DNA from 3 places in the Glutamicibacter sp. MCAF14 genome. Region 2 is predicted to be linked to each of the others. Evidence: predicted binding sites of a transcription regulator. Region 2 holds the regulator's gene; each other region holds the start of a gene.
The links. Region 2 encodes LexA, which represses DNA repair genes until DNA is damaged. Its sites were predicted from a motif close to TCGAACANNTGTTCGA; they were not measured.
Positions count from the first base shown of each region.

Region 1: AB4Y71_RS15700 (LexA family protein) is a predicted target of LexA. The motif match lies at 6,124-6,139, and genes of this name have one in related genera.
Region 3: AB4Y71_RS10915 (DUF6504 family protein) is a predicted target of LexA. The motif match lies at 5,686-5,701, and genes of this name have one in related genera.

Region 1 covers NZ_JBFREO010000009.1:170-8,116, reverse strand. Annotated here, with positions in the region: gene AB4Y71_RS15720 (hypothetical protein) at 1-191, opposite strand, end outside; gene AB4Y71_RS15715 (site-specific DNA-methyltransferase) at 380-2,356, shown strand; gene AB4Y71_RS15710 (DEAD/DEAH box helicase) at 2,353-4,947, shown strand; gene AB4Y71_RS15705 (hypothetical protein) at 5,112-6,035, shown strand; gene AB4Y71_RS15700 (LexA family protein) at 6,215-6,586, shown strand; gene AB4Y71_RS15695 (Y-family DNA polymerase) at 6,568-7,881, shown strand; partial or broken gene AB4Y71_RS15690 (hypothetical protein) at 7,878-7,947, opposite strand, start outside.
Region 2 covers NZ_JBFREO010000003.1:36,842-47,287, reverse strand. Annotated here, with positions in the region: gene AB4Y71_RS05630 (ATP-dependent DNA helicase) at 1-79, shown strand, start outside; gene AB4Y71_RS05625 (glycoside hydrolase family 76 protein) at 218-1,273, shown strand; gene lexA (transcriptional repressor LexA) at 1,330-2,049, opposite strand; gene AB4Y71_RS05615 (LysM peptidoglycan-binding domain-containing protein) at 2,307-2,660, shown strand; gene AB4Y71_RS05610 (histidinol-phosphate transaminase) at 2,742-3,848, shown strand; gene hisB (imidazoleglycerol-phosphate dehydratase HisB) at 3,871-4,491, shown strand; gene hisH (imidazole glycerol phosphate synthase subunit HisH) at 4,492-5,127, shown strand; gene AB4Y71_RS05595 (hypothetical protein) at 5,130-5,279, shown strand; gene priA (bifunctional 1-(5-phosphoribosyl)-5-((5-phosphoribosylamino)methylideneamino)imidazole-4-carboxamide isomerase/phosphoribosylanthranilate isomerase PriA) at 5,307-6,044, shown strand; gene AB4Y71_RS05585 (SseB family protein) at 6,268-7,149, shown strand; gene AB4Y71_RS05580 (MFS transporter) at 7,191-8,528, shown strand; gene AB4Y71_RS05575 (GNAT family N-acetyltransferase) at 8,525-9,076, opposite strand; gene AB4Y71_RS05570 (DUF1844 domain-containing protein) at 9,174-9,539, opposite strand; gene infC (translation initiation factor IF-3) at 9,870-10,446, shown strand, end outside.
Region 3 covers NZ_JBFREO010000004.1:707,105-717,550, forward strand. Annotated here, with positions in the region: gene AB4Y71_RS10890 (MFS transporter) at 1-145, shown strand, start outside; gene AB4Y71_RS10895 (hypothetical protein) at 263-904, shown strand; gene AB4Y71_RS10900 (LuxR C-terminal-related transcriptional regulator) at 905-1,030, shown strand; gene AB4Y71_RS10905 (VOC family protein) at 1,404-1,844, shown strand; gene AB4Y71_RS10910 (DNA polymerase III subunit alpha) at 1,845-5,300, opposite strand; gene AB4Y71_RS10915 (DUF6504 family protein) at 5,338-5,652, opposite strand; gene AB4Y71_RS10920 (S-(hydroxymethyl)mycothiol dehydrogenase) at 6,124-7,209, shown strand; gene AB4Y71_RS10925 (MBL fold metallo-hydrolase) at 7,209-7,838, shown strand; gene AB4Y71_RS10930 (hypothetical protein) at 7,935-8,447, shown strand; gene AB4Y71_RS10935 (SOS response-associated peptidase) at 8,444-9,172, opposite strand; gene AB4Y71_RS10940 (glutaredoxin domain-containing protein) at 9,300-9,578, shown strand; gene AB4Y71_RS10945 (lipoate--protein ligase family protein) at 9,634-10,371, opposite strand.

The DNA of each region.
Region 1 (7,947 bases), on a different contig from region 2:
GTGGACAGGACGACGATCTCGGCCACCTCTGACATCATCTTCGCTGTCCGGGTGAGGTGCCTTTCCCATGCCTGCATACCGAACGTGATCAGCCCACCAATGACGACACCACCAAGACCGATGACCGCCGGGATGTACTGTGCCCAGGCGATCGTATTTTGAGCGGTCGCGGCGATTTGTAGATGTAGCATCCGTCTATCCTAGGGGCGCGCGCTTATGACCTCTCTGAATATGGGCGTGGTCCGACTCGAAGGGCTGAAATTATGCGACATTGACCCCAGGAATCCGACAATTGATCGGCGCCCATACCTTTTGCTGATAGAAATAAAGCTAGTGTCCGTACGCGCGGCGATTTTCTAGGAGTGTCATGTCCAAAAGCATGTTCGAGGTCTACTTGAACGAGGTGACGGACGAAGGGCTCCGAGCAAAGCTCAAGGCTGAGTTCGAGCGCACCACCAAGAAGTTCGGACTCGTCTTTGAACGACACTCTCCCGAAGGCATCCGGATGCCCCAGGCCCAGGTGCGCCGAGGTCGCACAGTCATCCGCGAAGCAGACGGCACATTCCACAAGGTCCGCGCCATCAGCGGCGACTCTGTGACTCTTGCAGACGAACATGGCAACGTGTTCGAAGAGAAGCTCTCGAACGTAACGGCGGCTCGGCAGTTCGGCGAAGTGGTCTTCCCAGGTCTGAAGACTGTGGGTTCCGTACGCACCGGCAACCCCGAAGACCCCGCTCACGTGGTGATCAACGGGGAGAACTTCCACGCCCTGGAAATGCTCGGATACACCCACCCGGAATCCGTGGATCTGATCTACATTGACCCGCCGTACAACACAGGCAATAAAACGTGGCAGTACAACGACCACTACGTCGGTGAACAAGACAGCTTCAAGCATTCCAAGTGGCTGAGCTTCATGGAACGCCGACTGACGCTGGCCAAAAAACTTCTCAAGTCAACGGGCGTCATCATCGTGGCCATCGGCGACGAAGAGCACCACCGATTGCGGATGCTCATGGACGAGATCTTCGGTGACAACAACTTCATCTCCGACGTGGTCTGGCAGGGCGGCCGTAAGAACGATTCCCGCTACGTTTCCAACGGCGCAGATTACATGCTCATCTATGCGAAGAACGAACAGTCTCTACGCGAATCGGATGTGACTTGGCGCGAGAAGAAAATTGGTCTCGTCGAAGTACATGCGAAAGCTGCCGAATGCTTTCGGGTTGCGGATGGGGACGCAGTAAAAGCAACAGCGGCCTATCGGTTGTGGCTTAAGAGCAAGAGCTTGCAGGTCGACGAGGGGATTTCACGTTTCAAGAGCATTGAACCCATAACTGGTCGCCTATACAACGATGATGTGCCGCTTTCGTGGCCGGGCTCCGGTGGGCCACGCTACGACGTCCTTCACCCGATCACAAATAAGCCAGTTACTGTTCCTTCAGCCGGATGGCGCTATGCCTCCCCTTTACGAATGCAAGAGCTCATTGACGCTGGGGAGATTGCTTTTGGACCGGACGAAAAAAAAGTTCCGCGCAGGAAGTCATACCTAGACAGCGTTGAATCTCAAGTTACTTCCTCAGTATTTTCAACCAACAGGTTGGCGTCGAGTCAACATCTGCAAAAAATCTTGAATGACAGACGGTTCCCATTCCCTAAGGATCACAATGTCTTGATGAGGTGGATTGGGCTTGCCGCCCCCAAAGAAGCCGTGATTCTCGATTTCTTCGGCGGATCAGGCACGACTGCTGAGGCGGTCATACGCTTGAACGCCGAGGACCAAGGTACGCGTCAGTGCATCTTGGTCACCAACAACGAGCTGTCAGCCAAAGACGACGCCGCGCTGCGCAAAGCCGGCCATCAGCCAGGCTCCGCAGAATACGAGGCAAAGGGCGTGTTCCATCACGTCACCAAGCCCCGCATCGAGACCATCGTGACCGGTGTCCGCCAAGACGGATCTGCCTACTCAGAAAGTCTGCCAGCCAACGTAGAGTTCTTGGATCTTGCCTACCTGGAAGAGAGCCGTGTCCACGCAGCGCTGGAGTACGAGAACCTCGCACCATTGTTCTGGATGAAATCCGGCGCAGTGGGCTCAATTGTGCAGCGCACCGAGGACAGCCCAGACTACGAATGGAACGAAAAGTCCTCAATGGCGGTGCTGTTCAACGCAGGCAAAGCAGCAGAACTTGCCGAACTTCTAGCGACCAAGCCCAATCAGGTCAAACACGTCTTCATCATCACCGACTCTCCCGAACAGGGCGGCCTCGCCGGCAAAGCGTTCGGGGACGAGATAACCGTTGAGCCCATCTACGGCTCCTACCTTGACGCCTTCCAGATCAACCGGAGCGATTCGTGAACTTCACCCTTGCCGACTACCAAGCCGACGTTGTTGAGGACACCCTCAACGAAATCAGCATCGCTACCCAACGCCTCCGCTCCAACAGTGAGCGCAAGACAGCCATCGGCATCAGCGCTCCCACCGGCGCCGGCAAAACCGTGATTGCCTCGGCCGTTCTGGAGGGGCTGTTCTTCGGGACGGAAGACTCAGATCCGCGTCCGGAAACCACCGTTCTATGGCTCACCGACGACGCAGAACTCAACGAGCAGTCCCGCAAGAAGATCCAAGCCTCGTCCGACCGTATCAACATAAACATGCTCAGGACTGTCGAAGCAGACTTTGACCAGGCAGAATTCAACCCCGGCCTCGTCTATTTCCTGAACGTCCAAAAACTCGGTACCGGTGCAAAACGCCACATCCAGACCGGCGACGGGCGCCGGTATTCGCTCTGGGAAACCATCGGCAACACCATCAAACAGCGAGGCAGCGGCTTCATCGTCCTGGTCGACGAGGCCCACCGAGGAGCCACCGACCGGAGCCGGCCGACGATACTGCGCCGAATCCTCGACGGAGCCACCATCGAGGTGCCGGGAGGCAACGGCACTTTCCGCACCATCGTGAACCCGCCGGCGCCTATTGTCATCGGGTTGTCAGCAACGCCTAAGAAATTTGAGGAGGCCATGCGCGGCGCATCGGGTCGATCTCTGGTGCAGGTCGTTGCCGATGTGCAAAAGGTGCGCGCCTCCGGTCTCATCAAAGAGCGCATCAACGTCAGCTACGCGGTGGATGACCAGCCCAGTGATGACACCCTGATTCGCCAGGCTGTAGCTGACTTGGACCATTCCGACCGGCAATGGCAGGACTGGGCACGTGCCACGGGCGCTTCATCCTATCCGGTCCCGCTTCTGGCCATTCAGGTGCCTGACATGACGTCCGATGCCAAGATCGGCGAGATTGTCCAGACACTCACGGATGCCTCCGACGCTTTTGACGACGCCGATTCCGTTGCCCATTCGTTCGGTGAGCACTCACCCATCACGACCACCACCTGGTTGAGCGGTGTCGAAATGCCCAGGGTGGTCCAGTACATTGCCCCGACCTCGATCTCGCAATCGGGGAACCTGCGTGCAGTGATCTTCAAGCAGGCACTGACCACCGGTTGGGATTGCCCCCGCGCCGAGGTCATGGTGTCCCTGCGTACGGCTCAAGAGCACACGCAGATCGCCCAGCTCATCGGCCGAATGGTGCGCAACCCCTTGGCCAAGAATATCGAAGAGCCGGAGTTCGACGATCTGAATTCAGTGGATCTGTATCTGCCGCACTTCAACAAAGCTGAAGTGGCGATGGTCGTGAAATCTTTCATGGATTCGGCGGACATCGAGGTTCCGGTGCAGTTGAATCCCAAGCGCATGACGCGAAATCCGGATATTCCGACAGCAGTCTGGGACGCCATCAGCGGTCTGTCGCGGGAGCAGAAACCGGTACGCCGTTTCAGCTCGAACGTGAATCGCCTAGTGCGCCTCGGTACTCTGCTGGACAACTCCGAATTCGAGCATCCAGGTGGATCTTCCTACACCCAGGAATCGCGCGAAGTGGTCGTGGAGACCCTAGCTTCGGTGTACAGCCAGAACCGTGTTGCTATCAATAAGATTGCCGACTCGTTGCTCGAAGTGAGCTTTGAAATGGCCACGTTCGACCAGTACAGCGGTGCCAACACCGGGACCACTGCGCGTACGGCTGCTACCAGTCAGAAGAATCTGCGCCAGCTTCTGGAGGAGGCCAAACGACGGCTCCCCGACGCCGCCGCAGCCTGGTACAGCACCTCGCTGGTCATCGCCGGAGAACTGGAATGGGATGAAGTGGTTGTCCGAACAGTTGCCCTGGCACGGTCTACCGAAGCTCGGGAAGCCTTAGAATCCCAGTGCGGTGCACGCGTCGAATCTTGGCGACGGAACACGGCCGGCTCGGTGGCACGCCTGAAGCCAACACAGCGCCAAGAATTCGAGACCATCTTCGCTCCCCTCGGATCTGCACTCACCAGTACTCTCGGCATGCCCGAGACAATCTCCCAGAAAACGGAGATCCTGAACAAGGACACCGGTTTAGTCGAGGCCCTGCCGCTGTACGCGGGCCATCTCTACGCGCTGCCCGAGACCAAACTGTTCCCCGATAACTTCACCGGCTGGGAGGAAAGCGTCCTTGAAGCCGAGCAAACCTCTGACACACTGCTGGGCTGGTACAGGAACCCTGTCGGCGGAAGCCATGCACTGTCGGTTCACTATCTGGACTCCGAGGTGTCCAAAAACCTCTACCCAGACTTCCTGTTCTTCCACGATGACGGCGAGGACGGAGTAGCGATTGACCTGGTGGACCCGCACAACCACTCGCTGGCTGATACTTCACCAAAGTGGGCGGCCTTGGCCCGTTACGTCCGCGAACATGACGCTGACTTCCGTCGGGCCGCGATTGTCATCAAGAACAATGAGAGCGTTCTGCTGGCGATCCAGCTCTCCGGCCAAACCGACGACCATTTGGAGAAAAAGTTGTCCCAGGCAACGTCCAAAGAAGCCATCGAGCAACTGTTCCGTGAAGTGGGAGGAGTTTACTAAAAGATAGCGCTGGACTACCAATGAATGATTTGGATTTTCCGCCTATTTGCTTCCACCAAAAATCACAAAGAAGGTAAGCCGAACATCTAGTTGCGTGGCCTTTATAGCTATTCCTCAGTCAAGTATTGGCGAAGGACGTTTCACCCAGAAGTAGAATTCACATCATGAACATCGCCCAGTATCCGGATTTTGAATCCGATAAGTTCAAATCTCTGCGGAAAACAATAGCTTCGCTAGACACCACCAAAGCAGTACAACAAGCGATGGCCAGTTCCGGCATACTCGACTCCATGCGTGTCTCGATAGACGCCAGCAACGCAGCTCAAAGAATATTAGCCAACTCCGGAGCACTCAACTCCATGCGTGCCTCGATAGCTTCGCTAGACACCACCAAAGCAGTACAACAAGCGATGGCCAGTTCCGGCATACTCGACTCCATGCGTGTCTCGATAGACGCCAGCAACGCAGCTCAAAGAATATTAGCCAACTCCGGAGCACTCAACTCCATGCGCTCAGTCTTGGCTTCGTCAGAGATGTCTACGGTTTACACAACTTTTATCGAACAGCTGAAATCGTCCTCTATCGATGAGATGATTGACGAAATTGTTCAAGATTCGTCTGAGGCCGCCCTTGAACAACTGGGCGAACGCCAGTCTGAGACTGAACATGCTGAATCGGTTCCTGACGAGGGACGTGAATGGGTAGACCCTGTACGGCACGCAATTTTCGAAAAATCTGCTGAGTGGTCAACCAAGATTCAGAATCGATATCCGACATACAGTGATCGAGCCGTTTATGCCATCAATAAAATCGTCGAGAATTCAGTCGCCTCCCTTATCTCGCAGCTTTTGCCGGTTATACTCATCGCCTGTTTCGGAGTTGCAGGGCTAGCTGCAAGTTGCATAATTTCGGGTGCCGCTCGGTTCGTCAGTGCAGAGCAGAAGAAGAAAATGAGCCCAAATTCTAGAAGTGGAATAGGTATCGAGTGCCCAACTTGCCGAGCAATACCTAACATGTGGTGCATCACCGTACGGGGTTCCAACCCGGGAAATGCAGCCAGCAAATTGCACAAAGCCCGCACACAATAGGCACTTTATGAAACTTCCTCTAATAATGCGGAGACAGTGGTCCCCTTCTCAACCTCAAATGTCGGTCCATCCTTCTACACTCAAATATTAGAATATAGTTTCTATGATTGGGTATCATTATGAAAGTTGATCGAATACAAGTATGTGCACTGGCGTCCCCGCCGCAGCGCGTGATCGCGATGGCGCTGGACCGGGTCCCGGCCGGCTACCCCTCCCCCGCCCAGGACTACTCAGACACGAAGATCGACCTGTCAGAGATGCTGATCCGCGACCAGGTCTCCACGTTTATTGTCCGAGTTTCAGGCGAATCGATGCAGGGTGCGGGGATCAGCGATGGGGATGAGCTGATCGTGGACCGCTCCGTAAAGCCTAGAGATGGACACGTGGTGATTGCGGTGATCGACGGGGAGATGACCGTCAAACGGTTATCCACTGGCCCTGCCGGGGTGGTGCTCAAGGCTGAGAACCCGGACTATCCCGATCTGCGCGTGGCAGAACTATCGGATTTTCGGATCTGGGGCGTGGCCACCACATGCCTCCATCACCTCTAGACTCCCCCGACCCGGCACAGCGGGGCGAATACATCGCGCACGTGGACGTGAACAGCTTCTATGTCTCCTGCGAACGGGTCTTTGACCCGAAGCTCGAAACCCGCCCGGTGATTGTGCTGTCCAATAATGATGGCTGCGCGGTCGCACGCAGCAGCGAAGCCAAAGCCCTGGGCGTTGAGATGGGGGCGCCCTGGTTCAAACTCGCCGCCGACGCTGAGCGTCTCGGGCTGGTTGCGAAGTCCTCTAATTACGAGCTGTATGGGGAAATGTCGACCCGCGTCATGAAGCTTTTAGGCCGTTTCTCGGCTTGGGTGGAGGTCTATTCCATTGATGAGGCTTTCCTCGGCGTGAGCGGCACGCTGGATGAGCTGCAAGCCCTGGGTGAGCAGATCAAGGCTGAGGTGTTTCGGCTGACCGGGTTGCCGGTCTGTGTGGGCATCGCTAAAACGAAGACCTTGGCCAAACTTTCGAACCAGTGCGCCAAAAAACTCAGTGTGCTAGGCGGGGTGTGCGTGTGGGACCGCGCCCCACGGACCACCACCGAAAACCTGTTAGCCCGCCTTCCGACGGTCGAGATCTGGGGCATCGGCCCCCGGCTGACTAAACGACTGCGGGGGCTTGGGATCTGGACGGCAAAAGAGCTGCGGGATGCTGATGAGGTGCGTATCCGGGATAAGTTCTCCATTGTGCAGATGCGCACCGTTTTAGAGCTGCGCGGGATTCCCTGCATCCCGATGGAAGAAGAACGGGTGATCAAGGATCAGCTGATCTTCTCCCGCAGTTTCTCCGATCCGATCACTGATCGGGTGGGCATGGAGCAGGTGATGGGGATTTATGCGCAGCAAGCCTCGGCACGGCTGCATAAGCACCAGAAACAGGCCAAGATCCTCTCCGCGTGGGCGATGACCAGCTACTACAACCAGCACCAGGATCACCAGCCAGCGATCACGGTGAAACTGCCCGGTCCGACTGCTGATCCGGTAGTGCTCACCCGCGCAGCGAAGCAGCTACTCCCCCAGATCTTGGTCGGGGTGAAATATGCGCGGGCTGGTGTGGTGGTGATGGATCTGCAGCCGGTAGCGATGCAGGAGACATTTGACCCGTTTGTTTCGGCGCATGAGGCGAAACAGATCGGCCCGCTGATCCAGCAGATTCGTTCCGAGCACGGTGTGAAGTCCATCGGCTTAGGTCGTGCTGGACTACAGCAGGGGCCGGCGTGGGAGATGCGGCGGGAAATGATGAGCCCGCGGTACACGACCCACTGGCGTGAGCTGTTGACCGTGAAAGCCGCCTAAGGGTAGCGATGCTTATAGACGGCTATGGCCGCGCGCTTTGCACTGATACTTGCGCCGAGTCCCATG
Region 2 (10,446 bases):
TACCTTGCCACCGATGTGGCCAACGGTTGATAAGAAGGTCATCTCCGGTGTTCTCAAGCGTCTGAACCCGGGCGAATAACAGCCATTGCCAACATATGATTCTGAGCTGCCCCTGGATAAGGGGCAGCTCAAGTCATTTAACCGCCAGCGGCTTGAAGGTTTCCTGATGCGCTAATGTCGGCATTAGAAGCGATAATTCTTGAGTCGGAAAGGCGCCATGGATTCCATGCAGGTATTGGCACATCAAACCGCGATCGATACCCACGCTCGCTTTGGGTATCGCCTCATGGGGTTGCCTGGAACGTGGATTGGACGCAGCTACAGCACAGCGCAACGATTGCTCGATGGAAGCATGCTCAGCGACCTCAACGGGCTCTCGCATCCCTTCAGTGAATGGAACTACTGGTGGCAAGCTCATTACCTGGATGCCATCATCGATGATGGTTACGCGTACCTGAATGAAGGCAACGACAAGCTGGCTGGCGAAGCACTGGCCCTGGCCAACGCCTTATTGCGTGGCATCCACCTGCGGAACTTCGGGGTCCTGCCCAACTATTTTTTCGACGATATGGCATGGCTGGCCCTGGCCAGCGAACGCTTGGTTCGGTTCACCCATGAGGCGTCCGGTAAGAAGAACAAGCATGCACAGCTGGCAGTGCGAGTGCTGGGCAAGCAGCTTCATCAAGGCAAGGATGATGTACTGGACGGTGGCCTGTACTGGTCCAGGAAGCGGGACTTCAAAAACACGCCCGCTAACGCGCCAGCGGCATTGTTCTTCGCCCGTACTGGACAGAAGGAAATCTCGCGTGAGCTTCTGCAATGGCTGGAAGCTAAGCTGTTCAGCTCTGAACACGGACTGTACTTGGACGGACTGCGGATAAATGAACGCGGACACCGGCTGGAACCAGCGGTCTACAGTTATAACCAGGGAACCGTCCTTGGTGCATTGCTTGAGCTCGGCGAACCTGCGGACCTGGCTCATGCCCAGGTGCTGATCAAAGCGACCGCGCAGTCCCTGGCCTCGGAATCAGGGGTGCTGGCATTCAACCATGGAGGAGATGGCAACCTGTTTGCGGGGATCCTCTGCCGCTATCTGGCTCTTGCCGCCACCGATGAGCGGTTGGAGGCCTCTAGCCGAGACACCGCCAAGACGCTGGTCATGGCGACCGCGCATCATCTAAAAGACCAAGAGCCACGCCGGCTTTCAGCAGCAGTGCAGCGTTGGATGATCTTCTGCGCCGCGGCCGGCCTCGAATCAAGCACTGGGCGCTAGCGCATTAAACGAAGATTGCGCTGGTGCCAAGCACCAGCGCAATCGAGGGGCAACTATTAGAGTGAGCGCATGACGGAGACTACACGTCCCATGATGGTTGCTGCATCGCCCAAAATTGGTTCGTAGCGCGAGTTTTGCGGAAGCAACCACGTATGCCCATCGCGCTGGCGGAACGTCTTGACCGTGGCTTCTTCGTCGAGCAGTGCTGCGACGATATCCCCGTTGTCTGCCGTCTGCTGGCGACGGACAACTACCCAGTCGCCATCGCAAATCGCAGCGTCAACCATTGAATCGCCGGATACCTTGAGCATGAACAATTCGCCATGTCCAACGAGCTGACGAGGCAACGAGAAAACATCTTCGACGGATTGTTCGGCCAGGATTGGGCCACCAGCGGCAATGCGACCTACCAGCGGGACCATGGTGGTGTCAGCGGAAGTGCTCAGCTCAATGATCTTGGCGTCTTCGTTGATGACTGGCTCTGCTGGTTTCGAAGCTTCAGCAGCCTCTGAATCTTCGGCCAGCTGCAGCGGGAGCAGGATTTCCATGGCGCGCGGACGGCGTGGATCGCGACGGATGTAGCCCAGCTTTTCCAACTGGCTCAGCTGGTGAGTCACGCTCGAAAGGCTCTTGAGGCCAACTGCGTCGCCAATCTCACGCATCGATGGTGGATAGCCGTTCTTGCCGATAGACCGCTGGATCGTCTCCAGGATCTTCTTTTGGCGAATCGTCAGCGAACGTGCATTCGATCGGGGAGTGCGTTGTGAAGCTGACATGAGATTTTGCCTTCCCTAGCAAATATTCGAAAGTTCGTAAGTCCAAACTGTCGGAGCTAGATGGTGTGATGTTTTCATTGCTCGTCTACTTCGAAATCTTAGTAGATAAGCGAGCTTCTTTCAAAGATTTGTTCGAAAACTTCTGGACAAGTTCTGCAAACCTCTGTTAGAACAGATATACGAAGTTAGAACAAGTTTTCGAATCGATAGTTTCGAATACACATTCGCATCACTTGAATTTTTGAGGAGACAAAGTCATGGCAACCGTCGCACTTGACTCAAATCAGACCCAGACGCCACTAAAGATCCGCATCAACCGCCGCGGATGGGCCGTGCTGGTTGGACTGCCTATTTTTGCACTCACCGTCGCAGCAGCGTTCTTCATCGCAATGTTTTCTTCCGACGCGCATGCTGCAGCGAACACTCCGGCGGGAATCGAAACCGTGGACGTCACCGTTATTCCAGGAGATACCCTGTGGAGTCTGGCCCGGGAATACGCCACTGGCTATGACATAACCTCCGCGGTCGACCACATCGCAGAATTGAACGCGTTGAACAGCAGCGAAATCCAGATCGGCGAGACCTTGTCCATTCCGGTCCTCGCTGGCTAGCTTGCACCACCTGCCTCAGGTTTGTTACCTGCCCTCGTAGCGGATTCACCTGCAGGCACACTGCGCACGTAGACTTGATGCGTGAATGACCGCAGTGAACTTTTGAGTCAGCTGCCCTTGCGTGAGAATCTCCGCGGGCTATCCCCTTATGGCGCACCACAAATTGATGTGCCCATTCAGCTGAACGTCAACGAGAACACCCATCCGTTGCCACCAACAGTCGTAGACGCCATTTCCCAAGAAGTGGCCAAGGCTGCGGCAACGTTGAACCGCTACCCGGACCGCGAATTCACCGAACTGCGTGAATTGCTCGCCGATTACCTGGGGCATTCGCTGACCAAGGAAAATATCTGGGCTGCTAACGGCTCCAATGAAATCCTTCAGCAAATCCTGCAAGCCTTTGGCGGTCCTGGCCGTTCGCTGATGAGCTTCGCTCCTACCTACTCCATGTACCCACTGCTTGCTAGTGGAACAGACACGTCTTACATTGCCGGAACGCGCGCTGCAGATTTCACCCTGTCCGCTGAATCCGCGGCCGCACAGGTGCGCGAGCACAAGCCGAATATCGTATTTCTCTGCTCGCCCAACAACCCCACCGGCACGGCGCTTGGCCTGGACGTCATCACCGAAGTGTATGAAGCCCTGAGCGAGCATGACGGCGTGCTGATCGTCGACGAAGCCTACGCAGAGTTCTCATTGGCCAGCACCAAATCCGCACTGACCTTGCTCGATGGCCGCCAGCGTTTGATCGTCTCGCGCACCATGTCCAAAGCCTTCGGGCTGGCCGGCGCACGCGTAGGCTATTTGGCTGCAGCTCCTGAAGTTACTGACGCGATCCGGTTGGTGCGGTTGCCGTACCACCTCTCGGCAGTTACCCAAGCGACCGCCATTGCCGCGTTGAAGAACATTGAGCTGTTGCTGGCCCAAGTTGAAGACATCAAGTCGCAACGCGACCGTATTGTCACCCGACTGAAGGAACTTGGCCTCAAGCCTTCGGTCTCCGATTCCAATTTCGTGTTCTTTGGTGGTGTTGAAGATCCCCATGCTATTTGGGAAGGGCTGTTGGAAGCCGGCATCATCATCCGCGACAATGGAATCCCGGGAACCCTGCGCGTCACTGCAGGAACCGAATCCGAAACCACAGCCTTCTTAGAACGGCTTGCCGAACTGCTCGGCTCACAGAAGTAATCCAAGACAAGCGAAGGAAGACATGTCTGCCGAATTGATTGGTGCACGCCGCGCCCGCATGGAACGCGTCACCAGCGAATCGTCCGTATTCGTTGAACTGGACCTCGATGGTACCGGTGTCTCTGAGATCAGCACCTCGGTGCCGTTCTATGACCACATGCTGACTGCGCTATCCAAGCATTCGCTCATCGACCTCACCGTGCGCGCCACCGGTGATACCCATATCGATGTTCACCACACGGTTGAAGACACTGCCATCACCATTGGTGAAGTATTGCGCGTTGCACTTGGCAATAAGGCCGGCATCCGCCGCTTCGGCACCTCCTATGCGCCACTGGATGAAGCACTGTCCCGCTCGGTCGTCGACGTGTCGGGCCGCCCATACCTGGTGCACTCCGGTGAACCAGCAGGCCAGGAATATCACCTGATCGGCGGTCACTTCACTGGTTCGATGACCCGTCACGTCTTTGAAGCCATCACCTTCCACGCGCAGATCTGCGCGCACATCGAGGTGCTCTCGGGTCGCGATCCGCACCATATCGTCGAAGCGCAGTTCAAGTCCTTTGCCCGCGCCCTGCGCGAAGCAGTAGAGCGCGATGAGCGCATGGGCGACAAGATCCCATCCACGAAGGGTGCCCTGTAAGTGGAAAAGAAAACTGTAGTTGTTCTGGACTACGGCTCAGGCAACGTGCGCTCGGCCGTGCGCGCTTTGGAAGCTGCCGGTGCCGAAGTGGAATTGACCGCTGATCCAAAGAAGATTGTGGCTGCCGACGGGCTGGTCGTTCCCGGCGTGGGCGCGTACGCCTCGGTGATGGAACAGCTGACAGAAACCGGTGCGCTGCGCTGGATTGGCCGCCGTATCGCTGGCGGCTTGCCGGTACTGGGCATTTGCGTCGGCCACCAGGTCTTTTTCGAAGAAGGCGTGGAGCACGGTGTGAAAACCGAGGGCATTGGAGAATGGCCAGGCAAAGTCGAACGACTGCAGTCCGAGGTCATCCCGCACATGGGCTGGAACACCGTACGCCCTCCCGAAGGCTCCAAGCTCTTTGCTGGCATCGAAGATGAACGATTCTATTTCGTGCACTCCTACGCCGTGCTGCAGTGGGCATTCGATGTCACCCAGCCAGCGATGACCCCACCGCAGGTGACCTGGTCAACGCATGGCACGCCGTTCGTGGCAGCCGTTGAGAACGGCCCGCTTTCGGCGGTGCAGTTCCACCCTGAGAAGTCCGGCGATGCTGGAGCTCAGCTGCTTCGCAACTGGTTGGGGACGCTCTAAAGATGTGGACCCTAATTCTGGGCGTTGTCGGTGCCTTCCTCGCAGGTGGAGCGATCTCGCTTAAGAGCCAGAAAGCCCACATCTCATGGATCATCGCGTTGTGGGTGCTTGCAGGCCTGAGCCTCATCGCCGCCTGGACCTTGACCTACTAAATTCATTACTTCTTCACAAAGGACATCATGAGCGAGCAACCAATTCTCGAGCTTTTGCCTGCTGTAGATATCGCTGGCGGCCAGGCAGTACGCCTGGTTCAGGGCGAAGCCGGTTCGGAAACCGGATACGGCGATCCGCTGGAAGCGGCGCTTTCGTGGCAGAACGCCGGAGCAGAATGGCTGCATCTGGTTGACCTGGACGCGGCCTTTGACCGTGGCAGCAACGTGGACATTGTCCAGCGCATCGCCAAGGAACTGAACATCAAGGTCGAGCTCTCCGGCGGCATCCGCGACGATGCTTCTTTGGATCGGGCACTTGAATTCGGCGCAACCCGAGTCAACCTTGGTACCGCAGCACTGGAAAACCCTGAATGGACCAAGCAGGCCATTGCACGCCACGGCGACAAGATCGCGGTGGGCATGGACGTTCGCGGCACCACTTTGTCCGGCCACGGCTGGACCAAGGACGGCGGCGACCTCTGGGACGTGCTGGCACGCCTTGAAGATGCCGGCTGTGCCCGCTACGTCGTGACCGACGTGACCAAGGATGGCACCCTGCGCGGACCGAACGTTGAATTGTTGCGGGAGATCGCAACTAAGACGAGCAAGCCAATCGTTGCTTCGGGAGGCATCTCCTCGCTGGAGGACCTGCGCGTTCTGCGCGAACTCGTTCCAGAAGGCATCGAAGGTGCCATCATGGGCAAGGCCCTGTACTCGGGCCAGTTCACGCTGCAAGAAGCGTTGGATGTTGCCGGGCACCGCTAGGCTCCACGCAGTCTTTGGAAAAGGCGATTCAGAAGCTCACGCTTTTGAATCGCCTTTTCCTCTATGCGAAGCAGAATCGCCGTGCTCTGCCACCTAGGCAAATATCCTCACGCGTGAGCAGCGAATGGAAATCTGAAGTGCCGACGGCGGGGTGTCCAACCTCATGAACACAGTTTTAGAACTTCACTGCACCAACCTTGAAACCACAGATAGCATGGATCCTATGAGTACTGAGCAACCGCCATCTGCACCTAAACGCCATCTGCCGGGACATATCGTTGCCGCGCTGGCACAGGCAGGCTCTCAAACCGACTCAGCCGGTCAGGACTGGGAAGGCCGAGACCTCAGCGGCGAAGGCAACCCACTGCATAACTTCGACAAGGACGACGGCAAAGCCGACGCAAATGTCCTCGCCGCACTCACCGCCCTGCGTGAAGGCAGCGCGGGGGAGAGCGAAGTGCATAAATCACTGGCCAACGCCAGGGTTTTCGTCGCAGTGGTAGCTCAGCTCGGTGAAGAAGCCATGACGGAGCACGGTTTCGCATCCGATAAGGAAGCGGACATGGCCCTGGTGAAGATCAAGGCTCCAGATGGCCGTATGGCTCTGCCAATCTTCACCACTGTGGAACGTTTGCAGGCTTGGCATAAGGAAGCGCGGCCGGTAGCAGTGTATGCCCCACGCGCCGCGCTGTCTGCAGTGAGCGAAGAATGCCAGCTGCTAGTCCTTGATCCGGGAAGCGATTTCACATTCGTGCTGCGACGACCGGGGCTTTGGACCCTGGCCAAGCAGGTGGACTGGATTCCGAGCTATCAAAGCCAGCAGGTCGCTAGCCTGGTCCAAAATGCAATTGAGGATTTCAACCAGTTGCGGACCGTCAAGGTGGCCCCGGGCAAGGGAGTAGGCTCCCGAAGCAAGGACGGCCAGGTCGTCCTTGGGGGAGGTCCTGGCCCGGAGCTGAACCTGCAGCTTATTTTCGCTCCTGGCACGAGTCAGGACGATGCACGCGAAACTACTCGCGCACTACACGGACGATTGTCCCAAAACACCGAATTCGCTGAAGCAGTGGATTCTCTTGAACTCAGTTTGCACAGCGCGCCGAACTAAGCCGGCGGGCTCCTTGTGATTAGGTAAGGAACTTTCCGGGCATGAAAAGCTATTGGCAGATTTTGCGTCAACCGCAGATCTCATTGTTGTTGCTGATCGGCATGATTGCCCGCCTTCCGCACTCTGCATTGAGCATGCTGCTGCTCCTGCACCTGGTGAACAACCTCGACCAATCGTGGGTATCAGCTGGCCTGGTCACCGCGGTAATGACGCTGGGCATCGCCATTGGTGCTCCGTGGCGCGGTGCCCGGGTAGATATCTGGGGACTGCGTCGGGCGATGATCCCGTCGGTCATCGTGGAAACCCTCGTGTGGTGCACGGTGCCGCATGTTCCGCTGGTCTGGGTCTACCCGCTGGCGTTCATCGGCGGCCTTTTCGCTCTGCCGGTTTTCTCGGTAGTGCGTACCGCACTTGGCATCATGACTACCGGCGAGCAACGCCGTACCGCCTTTGCCTTGGATGCGACCGCCACCGAATTGGTCTTCATTGTTGGACCGGCCAGTGCAGGCATTGTGGCCACGCAGATCAGCAGCGTGATTGGCCTGAGCGTGATCGGTGTGACCTCTACGGTTGCGGGACTGGCGCTCATGATCCTCAATCCGCCCACGCGCAGTGATGACCCCAAGGCGCTTGCCACTCGGGCCAATGTCCACGAAGAACGCTTGGGCGCCGAAGCCAGCTTCATCGCCGCAGCGCCCATGGGCGTGCATGAAGTGGAGGGCGAGCTGATCGCGGCGGGCATGAAGTCTGCCCGCGCGAGAATCAAGCAGCGGGGCCGTGCTTTCAAGAATCGCTTCAACTGGGTCAGTGCTTCGGTGCTGGCGGTCTTCATCGCTTCGGCGGGAGCCGGCATGCTGTTGACCGGCACCGAGGTAGCCATTGTGGCTGAATTGGATGCCTCGCAGGAAAGCCACCAGCTGGGCCTGGTGTTCCTATTCTGGTGCGGTGCTTCGCTGATTGGCGGCTTGATCTACGGTTCGATGAAGCGGGTCATTTCACCACTGGTCCTGCTGCTGAGCATGGCAATTCTGACCATTCCGATGTACTTCGCTTGGGATACCTGGTCGTTGGCATTGTTCTCAGCCTTGCCAGGCTTCCTCTGCGCGCCAACCTTGTCGGCGGCTTCGGAATGGCTCACCGATCTCGTGGCCGAGAAGCGCCGTGGCGAGGCGATGGGCTGGTACGGCTCGGCAATGACCGCTGGTACCGCATTGGGTTCGCCGATCACCGGCATCTTCGTGGACACCTTCGGAGCCGCTCCAGCATTTATCGGGATCGGCGCCATGGCCAGCTTCGTAGTGGTGGTTGCGCTGATTGCCCAGCAGATCCGCCGACGGGTACGTCGTGCGCGGCGCCAGCGACTGGAAACTATCGCCTAGGCGCTGGCCGTATCCTTCAGCCGCGAGTACATGTACATGTCCCTGCGGGCGGCGCCTACCTGTTCCCAGCTGCGCATCAGCCCTTCGCGTTCGAAGCCGCAAGCCTCAGCGGTCCGCCAAGACCCCTCGTTCCACGGCTCAATATAGAGCTCAACCCGCTCGATTCCAGGATGTTCCAAGCCCCAGCGGGCCAGAGCTTCCAATGCGTGCTTGGCAACCGAGCGCCTGCGGTACTCCGGTGCGGTCCAGTATCCGATGCTGGCTCTCCCGTGGTTGGCATTGCGCAGCCAGAAGCCGATCTGGCCCACGGCGCGATCTGTGGTGGCTTCTGCGATGGCAAATGAGTACCCGCTGCCTTCAGCGACCCTGCGGTGCTGTCGTTCGATGAAGTCCGCGTACTCAGCTTCGGTTCCCTGAACCGGGACGGTAGTGATTTGCGTGATGTAGCTATCCGCCGATGCCTGCCGAACCGTGGGGATATCGCTGTGCTGGAACGGCCGGAGCCGGTAGGCGCCAGCATCGATCACCGGTTGTTCGAGTAGTTGCATGCTTGCAAGCTACCATGGTGATCTAAACAACAAAGGACCCGTTTCCCGAAGAAAACGAGTCCATGATGTTAATCTCTTTAAATTTAGCGATTATTACTTAGTTGACCGGTCCGGTGAACTTTTCGCCCGGACCCTTGCCTGGTGCATCCGGGATGATCGAAGCCTCACGGAAGGCCAGCTGCAAGCTGCGCAGTCCATCGCGCAACGGTGCTGCGTGCTGCGAGCCAATCTCAGGCGCACCGGCGGTGACTAGGCCTGCCAGAGCGGTGATCAGCTTGCGGGCCTCATCGAGATCCTTCAGCTCATTGGCATCTTCGCCCTCGGCGAGGCCGCACTTAACTGCGGCTGCACTCATCAGGTGGACAGCGGCCGTGGTGATGATTTCTACGGCTGCAACTTCAGCGATATCGCGCACCTGCTGATCGACAGCGTGCTGGTGCGAGTTGGTGTCTTCGTTAGTCATACTGCTAAGCTTGTCACAGACCGACTCGATGCCGGTACTTCTCACAGTTCTCCAGTTAGCCCTGGACGAGGGATTCGTACTAGTATTGAGCCATGCAAGTGGAGGCCAACTCCCACCCGCTGTCGCCGTTTCCAGGCTTCCGGGTAATTCGGCAGGATCGCAGCAATGCAATCCCCAAGCTTTGACGCAGGAATTTTCCTGAACTCAGCTGTGTCGTTCCTTTTGGCCTTCGCCTGCAATCGCAGACGGAGGCCTTCTTTGTTTGCGGTCATGGATTACGAATTTCAGGAGTGACACATCAGCGATCCACGCATTAATGAGCGCATTCGCGTGCCAGAGGTACGTCTCGTCGGCCCCAATGGTGAGCAGGTAGGCATCGTCCGTATTGAGGACGCGCTTCGCCTGGCTCTCGAGTCCGATCTGGACTTGGTCGAGGTGGCACCCAGCGCCAAGCCTCCAGTGTGCAAATTGATGGATTTCGGCAAGTACAAGTACGAAGCCGCTGTCAAGGCTCGCGAAGCTCGTAAGAACCAGACCAACACGGTCTTGAAGGAAGTTCGCTTCCGCCTGAAGATTGATACCCATGACTACGAGACCAAGGTCGGCCACGCACTGCGCTTCCTGGGCGCCGGTGACAAGGTCAAGGCCATGATCCAGTTCCGTGGTCGTGAGCAGCAGCGTCCAGAGATGGGCATTCGCTTGCTTGAAAAGTTTGCAGCAGACGTCGCCGAGGTTGGAATCATTGAGTCCAGCCCACGCATCGATGGCCGAAACATGGTCATGGTTGTTGGTCCGCTGAAGAACAAGGCAGAGGCTCGCCGCGAACAGCAGCAGAAGTCCGGTGGCCGTAACTCGGCTAAGCGAAAGATTCGCACCGACGCTCCAGCTGAGACCGAGGGCCAGAATG
Region 3 (10,446 bases), on a different contig from region 2:
CCCTGCCCACAATGCGAGCACCCGCGGTTCCCGCCCACCGGTACGTCCGCGGCAGCATCACAGCCAATTCCCATCACCGTACGGCCATGAACCGCACACCACGCAGCATCAACTGCCACCCACCGAGCAGTGGAACTACCTATAGCCGCGAGCTGAGAATGCTCGCAAGGCTTCAGCGGGGACCGCCGCCTGCGAGTACCCTATTGCTACTGGGCGGCGCCGCTTCGATCTTTCCAAGGCTTGGTCCAGGGAAGGGTCATTCATGGCTGGTATCAACGCGTTACGCGCCCTGTGGCTGTCAGCCGGCGCAGAGATTTTGCATGAAACCAATCCACTTATCGGCCGGCAGATCCTCAATGATGCACTGCTGCGTTCGTTGCGGGCCTATGCCGGATCCCGCGTGCCCCTGCCTGGCGTCAGCGGTTCAGGAACGATTGGCCTGTTTGGAGAATACCCGGCGATCGATCCAGAACTGCTGAAAATGGCCGCCGAGCAGGCACTAACCGATCACCCGCTGATTGCCTATCACAACACCATCGCCGACCCCGCGGTGATGACCTTGGAACGGGTAGGCGAACTTGGGTGGCGGCTCTCGGAGGAAGCAGCAGATATCATCGAGCGGCTTGGCATGCGCACCAATCAGATCTCTCTTCCGATCACCGTGCCCGGAAACGGCGCAACCACCTATGCGCTGGTAAGCGAGGATCCCTATACCGAACGGGATATCAACACCGCGATGCAGATCCTCCCGATGATTTCCGGGTTGGATACGCATCTGGCCCTGCTCGAACTGCTCAGGCCGGCAGGCCCCCTGGACGGCTCTGCCCAGGCACTGACCACCCGCGAACAGGTTGTGCTCAAGCTGCTGGGCGAAGGAAACACCGCGAACTCCATCGCTGCGTAGTTGCGGATTTCCCCGCGCACTGTCCACAAGCACCAAGAGAACCTGTACCGGAAGCTGGGCGCGGTAGATCGTCTCTCGGCTGTCCTGCGCGCCCAGCAATGCGGATTGCTCGCCACGCCCCCATGATCTGTCCGTGGCGCGCGACCCCAGGGCTTTGCCTCCTGCGAGTCAGAAGCAGCAACCCCGTCGCCGACTGCATCGGCGAAGACCGGTCTGCACAGGGTCTGAGGACCATCGAGATGGTTCTCGACATCGCTAGCGGCATAGGCGACCCCCGCCAGAATCCAGCACGTCCATCTCGGCATTCTCATGAGCGTTCGAGCTGTTCGACGGCAGCAGCAAGGCTTTTCCAGCCGCCGTCATTGATTCTTTCCAATCTTCGACGGCGCATCGCACCGCCATGCTCCAGTCTGCCCCGCACTTACTCTGCCCGCTATACGCAGTGATGCGTAGCGCCGCATCCCTTTCGCAATCCCCGCCATCGGCATAGGCTCGAGGCATGAACAAGTCGACCCCACCGGTCATCAGCGCCATTACCCTCGGCGTGCGCGATGTCGGTGCTTCAACCAAGTTCTACACCGAGGGGCTGGGCTTTGAACTGGTCCAGCCAGCCCATCCGGAAATTGCCTTTGTCCGCGCTGGATACGGCTTGATGCTGGCACTGTGGGATATCAAGCAGATGCCCTCCGAGTACGGCAATGTAGGCCACGGCGAATCGGCGCCTCCAATATCCTTGGGCCACAATGTCCACACCGATGCAGAGGTGGATCACCACTACCGGCGAGCGCTGGATGCGGGAGCAACTTCGGTTTCCGAGCCTACGGTGCAGCCGTGGGGCGGGAAGAGCGCCTGTGTGGCGGATCCCGACGGTTTCCGCTGGGATTTCGTGCACAATCCTTCATTCGTGATTGACGCCGACGGGCATATTTCCTCGGTCTAGCTACGCGCCGCGCTGGTCCAGGCCTTCAGCCTCCATGCGCTTGGCAAGCTGCGCGACAGATTCGAGCTTCCCGGCTTCCTGTCCCAGCTTCGGCCTATAGCTTGGCTGCGGACGGCTTGCCGCTTCGAGGTATCCGGCCGCAGGCAGCGTCTCGGGCTGGTGCAGGTCCCAGGCGTTCAGCGCTTGCAGGGAAATGCCGCGCGGTCCGGTACGCCGGGTTACCCCGTGGATGAGCAGCATGCGGGTGGAGAAGAGCAATGGTCCTGTGCGCTGCTGGGTGTCGTCGAAGAAGGTGGCGTCAATGCAGCCGCTTCCGTCATCCACGGAAATGAACACCACGCGCTTGCCTCCCCGCATCGGCGGGGTCTGCGTGGCAACGCGTACCCCGGCAACGAGCACCTCGGTTCCGTTGCGCAGGTGCAGCAGCTCGGCCGCTTGCGTGATGGTCAGGTGGGCTAGGCGTTGGCGGTATGAGGTGATCAGGTGCTCGCTGGCATCCAGATGCATCAGGTCCAGTTCGTTGCGCACGATATCTGCCGGGTCCAACTGCTTTCCGGTTTCGGCAATATGCTCGATTCGTCCGAGGTCCAAGGCAAGCTGGCCGGGTCCGGGGCGGTATTTGGCCGGCAGGGAGCTGTGCGACATGGATTGGGTGTGGGCGATCGTGTCAGCGCGCGAGGTTCCTGTCAGCAGGGAATCGAACACTCCGAGTGCTGCAAGGTTCTGGTAGGTGCGCCGGGACAGCCCTGCACGGGCGCGGACATCGGCCAGGTGCTCATAGGGTTGTCCGGCAACCAGTCGCTGCACTTCGCGTTCGCTCATCTGGTGGATGTCGCGGAAGGCCAGGCGGATGCCGTAGCGTCCGGGGCGCTGGGATCCAACGGCGCGAGGTACCGCAGGCACAGCAGCCGGAGCATGTTCGAAGATGCGTTCGACTCGATAGTGCCCGGTGGAGCGGTTGATATCCAGCGGAAGGATCGGAACGCCCATGCGCCGCGCTTCAGAGACCAGCAGCCGCTTGGGATACATCCCCGGGTCATGTTCCCAGATCCCGGCAAGGAAGGCCTCGGGGTGATGGGCCTTGAGCCAGGCAGAATGGTAGGTGGGTACGGCAAAGGCCGCCCCGTGGGCCTTGCAGAAGCCGAAGGAGCCGAAGCCGGAGAGCACCTCCCATACCTTGTCGATGGTTTCCTGGGCATAGCCGCGCTTAGCCGCTTCGGTGCGCACATAGCGTTCCACTGCGGGTTCCTTCTCGGGGTCCCCCAACAGACGCCGGTAGACATCAGCCATGCCCAGCCCGCAACCGGTGAGCACATGCAAGATGCGCAGCACCTGCTCATGGAAGACTGTCACCCCGTGGGTTTCGGCGAGCGCGGGAATCAAATCCGGGTGCAGGTATTGGGCGGGAGCGAATCCGTGGCGGTGCTCCAGGTAGGGCTTGACCATATTCGATTGCATGGGACCTGGACGGAACAGGGAGATGTCGATGATCAGGTCGTTGAATTCGCGCGGGGCGAGCTTGCCGACCAGTTCGCGCTGCCCTGGGGATTCGATCTGGAAGCAGCCCAGCGTATGGGTGGAGCGGATCAATTCGAAAGTCGGTTCGTCATCCAGCGGCACCCGGGCCAGGTCGATCACCCCGGTGGCGGAAATGTAGCTGTCATCGACATGCCCTCCGGCGCGGGCCGCTGACCGCTTGTCCGGGTGCATCCGGGCGATCTCCTCCAGCGTGTAGGCGATGGCCGATTGCATGCGTACCCCCAGCACATCCAGCTTGATCAGCCCCATGAGGTCCATGTCGTGCTTGTCGAACTGGCTCATCTGCAGCCCAATGCCCGAGGGCTGGACAGGGGTGCGGTCCAGCAGGGACGCATCGGAGAGGATCACCCCGCAAGGGTGCATGGAGATATGCCGGGGCAGCCGGTCCAGGCGTTCGGTGGCGTCAATGAGGATATCGAGCTGGGTGTCGTCGGTAATGCGCTCAGCCAAGGCGGCCAGTTCGGGTTTCTCGCTCAGTGCTTCACGGAAGGAGGAGGCGGAGAAACGCCAGAGCTGCTTGGCGATCTCATCCACCTGCTCTTGCTCCACCCCGAGAGCCGCTCCGGCATCGCGCACTGCTCCGCGGGCACGGTAGGCGTTCTGCATGCTCATCAGGCTTACCCGTTCTTCACCGAAGCTGGAGAAGATCTCGCGGTAGATCTCGTGGCGGCGTGCGGATTCCACGTCAATGTCGATATCCGGCAAGGTGGTACGGGTATCGGAGAGGAAGCGTTCGAACACCAGGTCGTGGGCCAGCGGATTCACTTGGCTGATGCCCAGCAGGTAGTTCACCAGCGAGGAGGCACCGGAGCCGCGGGCGGCTACGCGGATCCCCATGCCGGTGATCAGCTTGACGGTTTCGGCGACAGTCAGGAAGTAGCCGGCGAAATCCAGCCGGTCGATCACCCCGAGCTCCAAGGCAAGGCGTTTTTCAACCACACTGCGCTTCTCAGCGCCCAATAGCCCAGGCACTGCCCCATGGACACGCTCGGTGAGTTCCTGCATGGCTGGGCGGCGCAGGCCAATGACCTTAGCTTCGGGAATCACCGGTTTCTTCCATCCAAGATCAGCCACCGGGTCTACTGCGGCCCATTCGGCGAGCGCTTCGGTTTCGCGCAAGAGCTGGTGCGCCCAGCTTTTTTCGGTGGCCTGCCCGATTTCCTTGGCCAGCTGGCGCATCTGCTGCGGGGTTTTCAGCCATCCTTGGCCGTTGGGCTGGCAGGAGTCCAGGTTCTTCAGGCTGTGCAGGGCGCGTGCGGAGTCCAGGATGTCTGCGGTGACCGCTCCGTCGGGGTCTACGTAGCGCACGGCATTGGTGAGCACGGCCTTGATCCCCCGCTCGTGGGCGTAGCGCAGCAAGCGGGCTGCTTCACCGAGGCTGTAGCGCGATCCTGGGCTGGAGAGATATGTGGCGATTTCCACGCGCAGCATTTTTCCCAGCCGTTTCTTCCAGCCAGCGAGCAAGGCGCGGGCTTGGGTATAGCTGCCCTTGAGGATTGCGCGGGACACGTCTGATTCGCCGCCTAGCAGGAGCACCAGGTTTCCGGCAGCAGCCAAGTGCGCCAGTTGCTCAATCCTCAGCCCCGGAACGCCATGCGCAGTACTGTGCGCGAGGGTGATAGCTCGGCATAGCGCCGCATATCCGGCACCGTTGCAGCGTCCACGGGCCAGCAGGATAATCCGCCCATGGGTGTCGCCGTGGGTATCGAGCACCGCAAGGTTCACTCCGAGAATCGGGTCCAGTCCTTCTGCCATGCACGCCGCCACATGCTTGACCGTTCCATAGAGTCCATCGCGGTCGGTGAGCGCGAGCATCTGCGCGCCCTGCGCCTTGGCCGCCTGGGCCAGCTGCTTCGGGTGCGAGACCCCGTAATGGGCACTGTAGGAAGAACTGACGTTCAGGTGGGTGAAGCTCATGGAGGTCCTTCGAAGATATGTTCGCCTTCCCGCGTTCTCAGGCGCTGCGGGCCAGGGTTTGGTGCACTCGCACCAGTCGCCACCGTTGGGTTTGCGCATCGAAGCTCACATCAACACTGTGCACCTCTTGGGATCCGCGCACCGCAACCAGCTGCAGGCGCCACATCTCATAGTCGGCAATTCCAGCACCAATGCCGCGCGGGATCCGCAGGTTCTCGTCCCACCATTTGCGGCGTTCGAACCAACGCTGAGGTTCGGCAACCAGACGGTAGTCCCGCCCCCGCCATTTCACGCGCAACGGCATTCCATCCGTTGCGCGAGCAACCTCGATCGACTCGGTGAATATCCCCACGAGCGCACTCCTTACTAGGTGAATCCATTATATTCGAACATGTGTTCGAACGATAGTTACACTAGTCAGTTGCACCGACAGTTAGATGCGCGCTCGATACTCGCAAGGAAACTCCGACCGAGGGAGGGAAGCTGAATCTGACCTGCCGAGGCTCGCAGCTGCGCAAGGCTCAGTGCGTAAACCCGGCGGAACGCTGCACTCCAAGACGTTGGCATGGGCACGCTATGAAAGACGCTGACTCAAGGCAAACTTCGTGCGGGCGATCAGCTCCGCTGCCGGTGCTACTCTCTTGCTTGCCGGAACCTGATGCCGCATGCGTCATATTCAACGCCGGTGGAACCCGCCAAAACCCTGACCGAATTGGCCGTGCGCGAAACTTCCTGCGTCATGGGTCGCCCAATACTCGATTAGCGCGCGGCACACCGATAGTATCGAGACAGTAACAGCCGATACTTTCAGGAGCTTATTTCCATGTCCCATAAGGTCAAAGCCGTCATTTCGCGCGCTAAGGACGCACCTGTAGAGGTCGTCGACATCATCGTCCCGAATCCAGGACCCGGAGAAGTCGTCGTTGACGTGCTGACCACAGGCGTCTGCCACACCGACCTGCACTACAAGCTCGGCGGCATCGGCGATGAATTCCCGTACCTGCTGGGCCACGAGTCCACCGCAGTAGTCAGCGAGATTGGCGAGAACGTCACCAACGTCAAGGTGGGCGACCGCGTCATCCTGAACTGGCGCGCAGTGTGCGGCCAGTGCCGCGCGTGCGCCAAGGGCGAGCCGAAGTACTGCTTCAACACCTTCAACGCCACCCAGAAGATGACCCTGGAAGATGGCACCGAGCTCTCACCTGCACTGGGCATCGGGTCCTTCGCCGAGAAGACCCTGGTCCACGCAGGCCAGTGCACCATCGTTGACGAAGATGCCGATCCAGCTGCCGTAGGCCTGCTCGGTTGCGGCATCATGGCCGGCATCGGTGCCGCCATCAACACCGGCGAGATCAAGCGCGGCGAGTCCGTAGCCGTGATCGGTTGCGGTGGCGTGGGCGCTGCGGCAATTGCCGGCGCACAGCTGGCCGGGGCGACCACCATCATCGCGGTGGACGTGAACTCGGACAAGCTGGAAGGCGCCAAGAAGTTCGGCGCCACCCACACCGTGGATTCCTCCAAGGTCGATGCAGTTGAAGCCATTCAGGAACTGACCGGCGGCTTCGGTGCCGACGTCGTGATCGACGCAGTGGGCCGCCCGGAAACCTACAAGCAGGCCTTCTACGCCCGCGACCTTGCCGGCCGCGTCGTGCTGGTGGGCGTGCCTACCCCGGAAATGAAGCTCGAGCTGCCACTGCTCGATGTCTTCGGCCGCGGCGGTTCGCTGAAGAGCTCCTGGTACGGCGACTGCCTGCCGAGCCACGACTTCCCGATGCTCGTCGAGCAGTACAAGCTGGGCCGCCTGGATCTGGATTCCTTCGTCACCGAGCGCATCAAGATCGATGAAATCGAAGAAGCGTTCAAGAAGATGCACGAAGGCACCGTGCTGCGTTCGGTGGTGGAGCTCTAATGACCGCCCGCATTGAAAACGTCGTCACCTCCGGCACCTTCTCGCTGGATGGCGGCACGTGGGATGTCGATAACAATGTCTGGATCATCGGCGATGATTCCGAGGTCATGGTGATCGACCCGGCCCACGATGTTGGCAAGATCCGCGAGGCTGTCGGTGAACGCGAAGTGATGGCCGTGCTGCTCACCCATGGACACGATGACCACATTCGTGCCGCCGGAGAATTCGCAGATGCCGTAGACGCTCCGCTGTTCTTGAACCCGGAAGACCGCATGCTTTGGGAAGCTGTCTACCCGGAGCGCGACGTGGACGCAGAAATCAGCGAAGGCGACACCTTCACCATCGCCGGTACTACGCTCACCGCCCTGCACACCCCTGGGCACTCGCCTGGTTCCACCTGCTTCTACGCAGAAGACCTGGGCGTGCTGTTCAGCGGTGACACGCTGTTCAACGGCGGCCCTGGCGCTACCGGCCGCAGCTACTCCAGCTTCGAGACGATCGTTGAATCGATCCGCACCAAGCTGCTGGATCTGCCAGGCGAAACCGTGGTCAACACCGGCCATGGCGATGCCACCACGATCGGTGCCGAAGCACCGAATCTGGATGAATGGATCAAGCGCGGTCACTAAGCACCACGCATCGAGCGGCAGCAGGCCTTTAGGGCCGGCTGCCGCTCGTGTTTAAAGTTGATGCGCAAAACATCTGATGATGGCAAGATTAAATACATGCCTTCAGATAAACGCTACAAGTCCGCCGCTGCCTTATTCCTGGGCGCGGCAGTATTCATCATCGTCGGCATCGTCGTGCTGTGGTGGGACAGTCAGCAAGAAGTAGTTTTCTACTCTGGATCCTATGTACCGCTGGTCGAAGACTCTGAAATCTACTTTGGCCCGGGTCCCACCGAAGTTCTCGGTTGGGTGCTGGCTTTGCTCGGCGTTGGAGCGCTTGGGGTTGCCAGCGGCTTATCGCTTCGCCAGCTCACGCGGTTCAAGGCCTGGTTCCTGATCGCCGGATTATTGCTGGCAGCTGGTGGTATCGCAGCACTGGTATGGGACTACAACCAGGTTCGAACCTTCGGCTGGTTCGCCTATGCGCCGCTGAGCGAAGCGGAATTCGCTCCGGCCAGCATGGCCAGCGTCATGGGAAAGCTGGGGCTTGTGGCAGGAACCTTGCTGGCCAGCAGCTATCTGGGATTCCGGTACCATTCCAAGCCCAACGGCTCAGCCATCCGAGGCTAGAACAATGAGTTGCTGTGCTCTTCGATGAGCTCGGGAGAATTATTGCGCACGTTGCCCACTGCGGTATCGACCTCATGCATTCTCCAAGTGGAAGCCACATCAAAGGCTTGGGCACGGATCTGTTCAATGAGCCCTTCGCCGTCTTCTTCGGCGGGGTTCAGCCAGCGGCCCATCATCTCCTGATCCAGCGGAATCGGCAGACGATCATGCAGGCCAGCTAGTTCACCGAGCACTCCGGGTTCTTCTGCCGATGGTGAGTCCATGGTCATGATCGAGGTCGACAGGACCCAGGCGCCGTCCTCGTCTTTCCACCATTCATAGAGTCCGGCGAAGAAGATCAGCTTCCCATCCTCGCGATGCACGTAGAAGGGACGCTTCTTGCTGCCTTCTTTCTTCCACTCGTAGTAGCCTTGCACCGGCACGAGCGCACGACGCTTCTTCACCGCCGAACGGAACGTCGGCTTGGTGCTGGCCGTCTCGCTGCGTGCGTTGAAGGCACGCACGCCTACGGACAGTTCCTTGGCCCAGCCTGGCACCAAGCCCCAGCGGGCCACGTGAATCTGGCGATGCAGCTCATCGTCGATCAGCCGCTCGAGCACGATCGGCACGTCGGTGGTCGGAGCGACGTTCCACGACTGCCGCAGTTCCAGGTTGGCGTCGGCTTCTGCCTCGGCCTCGGCTACCAGATCGCCGATGGCCTTGGCCATCACATACCGTCCGCACATCGCCTGCCCCTTAAGCTTGGACCTCTAGGAAAATCTGCTCCCAGTCTAGCGAGCGGGCGCAAAGAAATCAGTGAACTTTTTCCGCCTACCGGGGAACAAAGCGAACAGTGCTGCCGTTACACCAAGTATGAGCAACGAATTGAACCTTGACCAGTATGTACCCGCTGCAGGCGGAGTCACCATGTTCACCACCAGCTGGTGCGGCTACTGCCGCAACCTCAAGCGTCTGATGGATCAGAAGGGTGTTGCATACACCGAGGTGAACATCGAGGAAGTTGAAGGCACGGCAGAGATCGTCGAGTCCTTCAACAACGGCAACCAGACCGTACCAACCCTGATCTTCCCTGACGGCACCGCAGCGACCAACCCACGCATCGAAGAGGTCGTTACACGCGTCGGCGCCTAGTCCCTTCACCAATGAATCGGCACCTGCTGGTGCCGATTCATTGCTTTAAGCCCGGTTAGAGCCCAATCAGCGTGGCGTGCTCACGGTATTCTTCGAGCAACGCAGCACTAAACGCTTCGGTGGTAACCCCGGTAAGCAGATCATTGGCCGCGCCTACCGTCGTTGGATCCATCGCCACGCCCATGGCCTGGTAAACCCCGTCCAGCACCTGGCGCAGCGAGGCGGAACCCTCCACCACGAATACCGAGGAGAACAGCCACGCGCCGGAAACCACACGCTGGGCCGTGCCGACCAGTTTCACCGGAAATTTTCGCGGCGAACTCTCATCGGGGGTTCCGTGAACCGAATGATCCCCGGGGCAGTATTCCCCCGGAATTGGCCCCACCTGCGCATTGACGCCAACTCGCTGGAAAGCATTGGCATACAGCTGCGCGAAAGTTTCAAAACGGATCTGCTGGCGCATCACCGAACCATCCTCAGGCTCAATGTGATCGACGATCAAGGTGCCACGGTGATAGGCCGCAGCCCGACCGCCAGCTTTGCGTACCAAGGGCGCGAAGCCGTGCTGTTGGGCAACTTCTCTCGCCGCTTCGTATCCAGCCAGTCGTACATCTCGCTGGCCGAAAGCCAAGGTGGGGTCCGGCCGGTAAATCCGGAGCAAGGCTCCACGCTCGCCGGATTGCACTTGCCTCAGCAGCTGCACCCCGCGTTCCAAATCAGCCGACGGGTCACCGCTAGGATCTTCGATCACTACTGACAACGGCTTATCTGACTGGGGATTCCACAAACTCATAAAACTGAGTCTAATTCAGCATTTGGTCCCAGATGGATTAGATGTCACAGCACTTGACTGCCCCTGCCCAGCTTT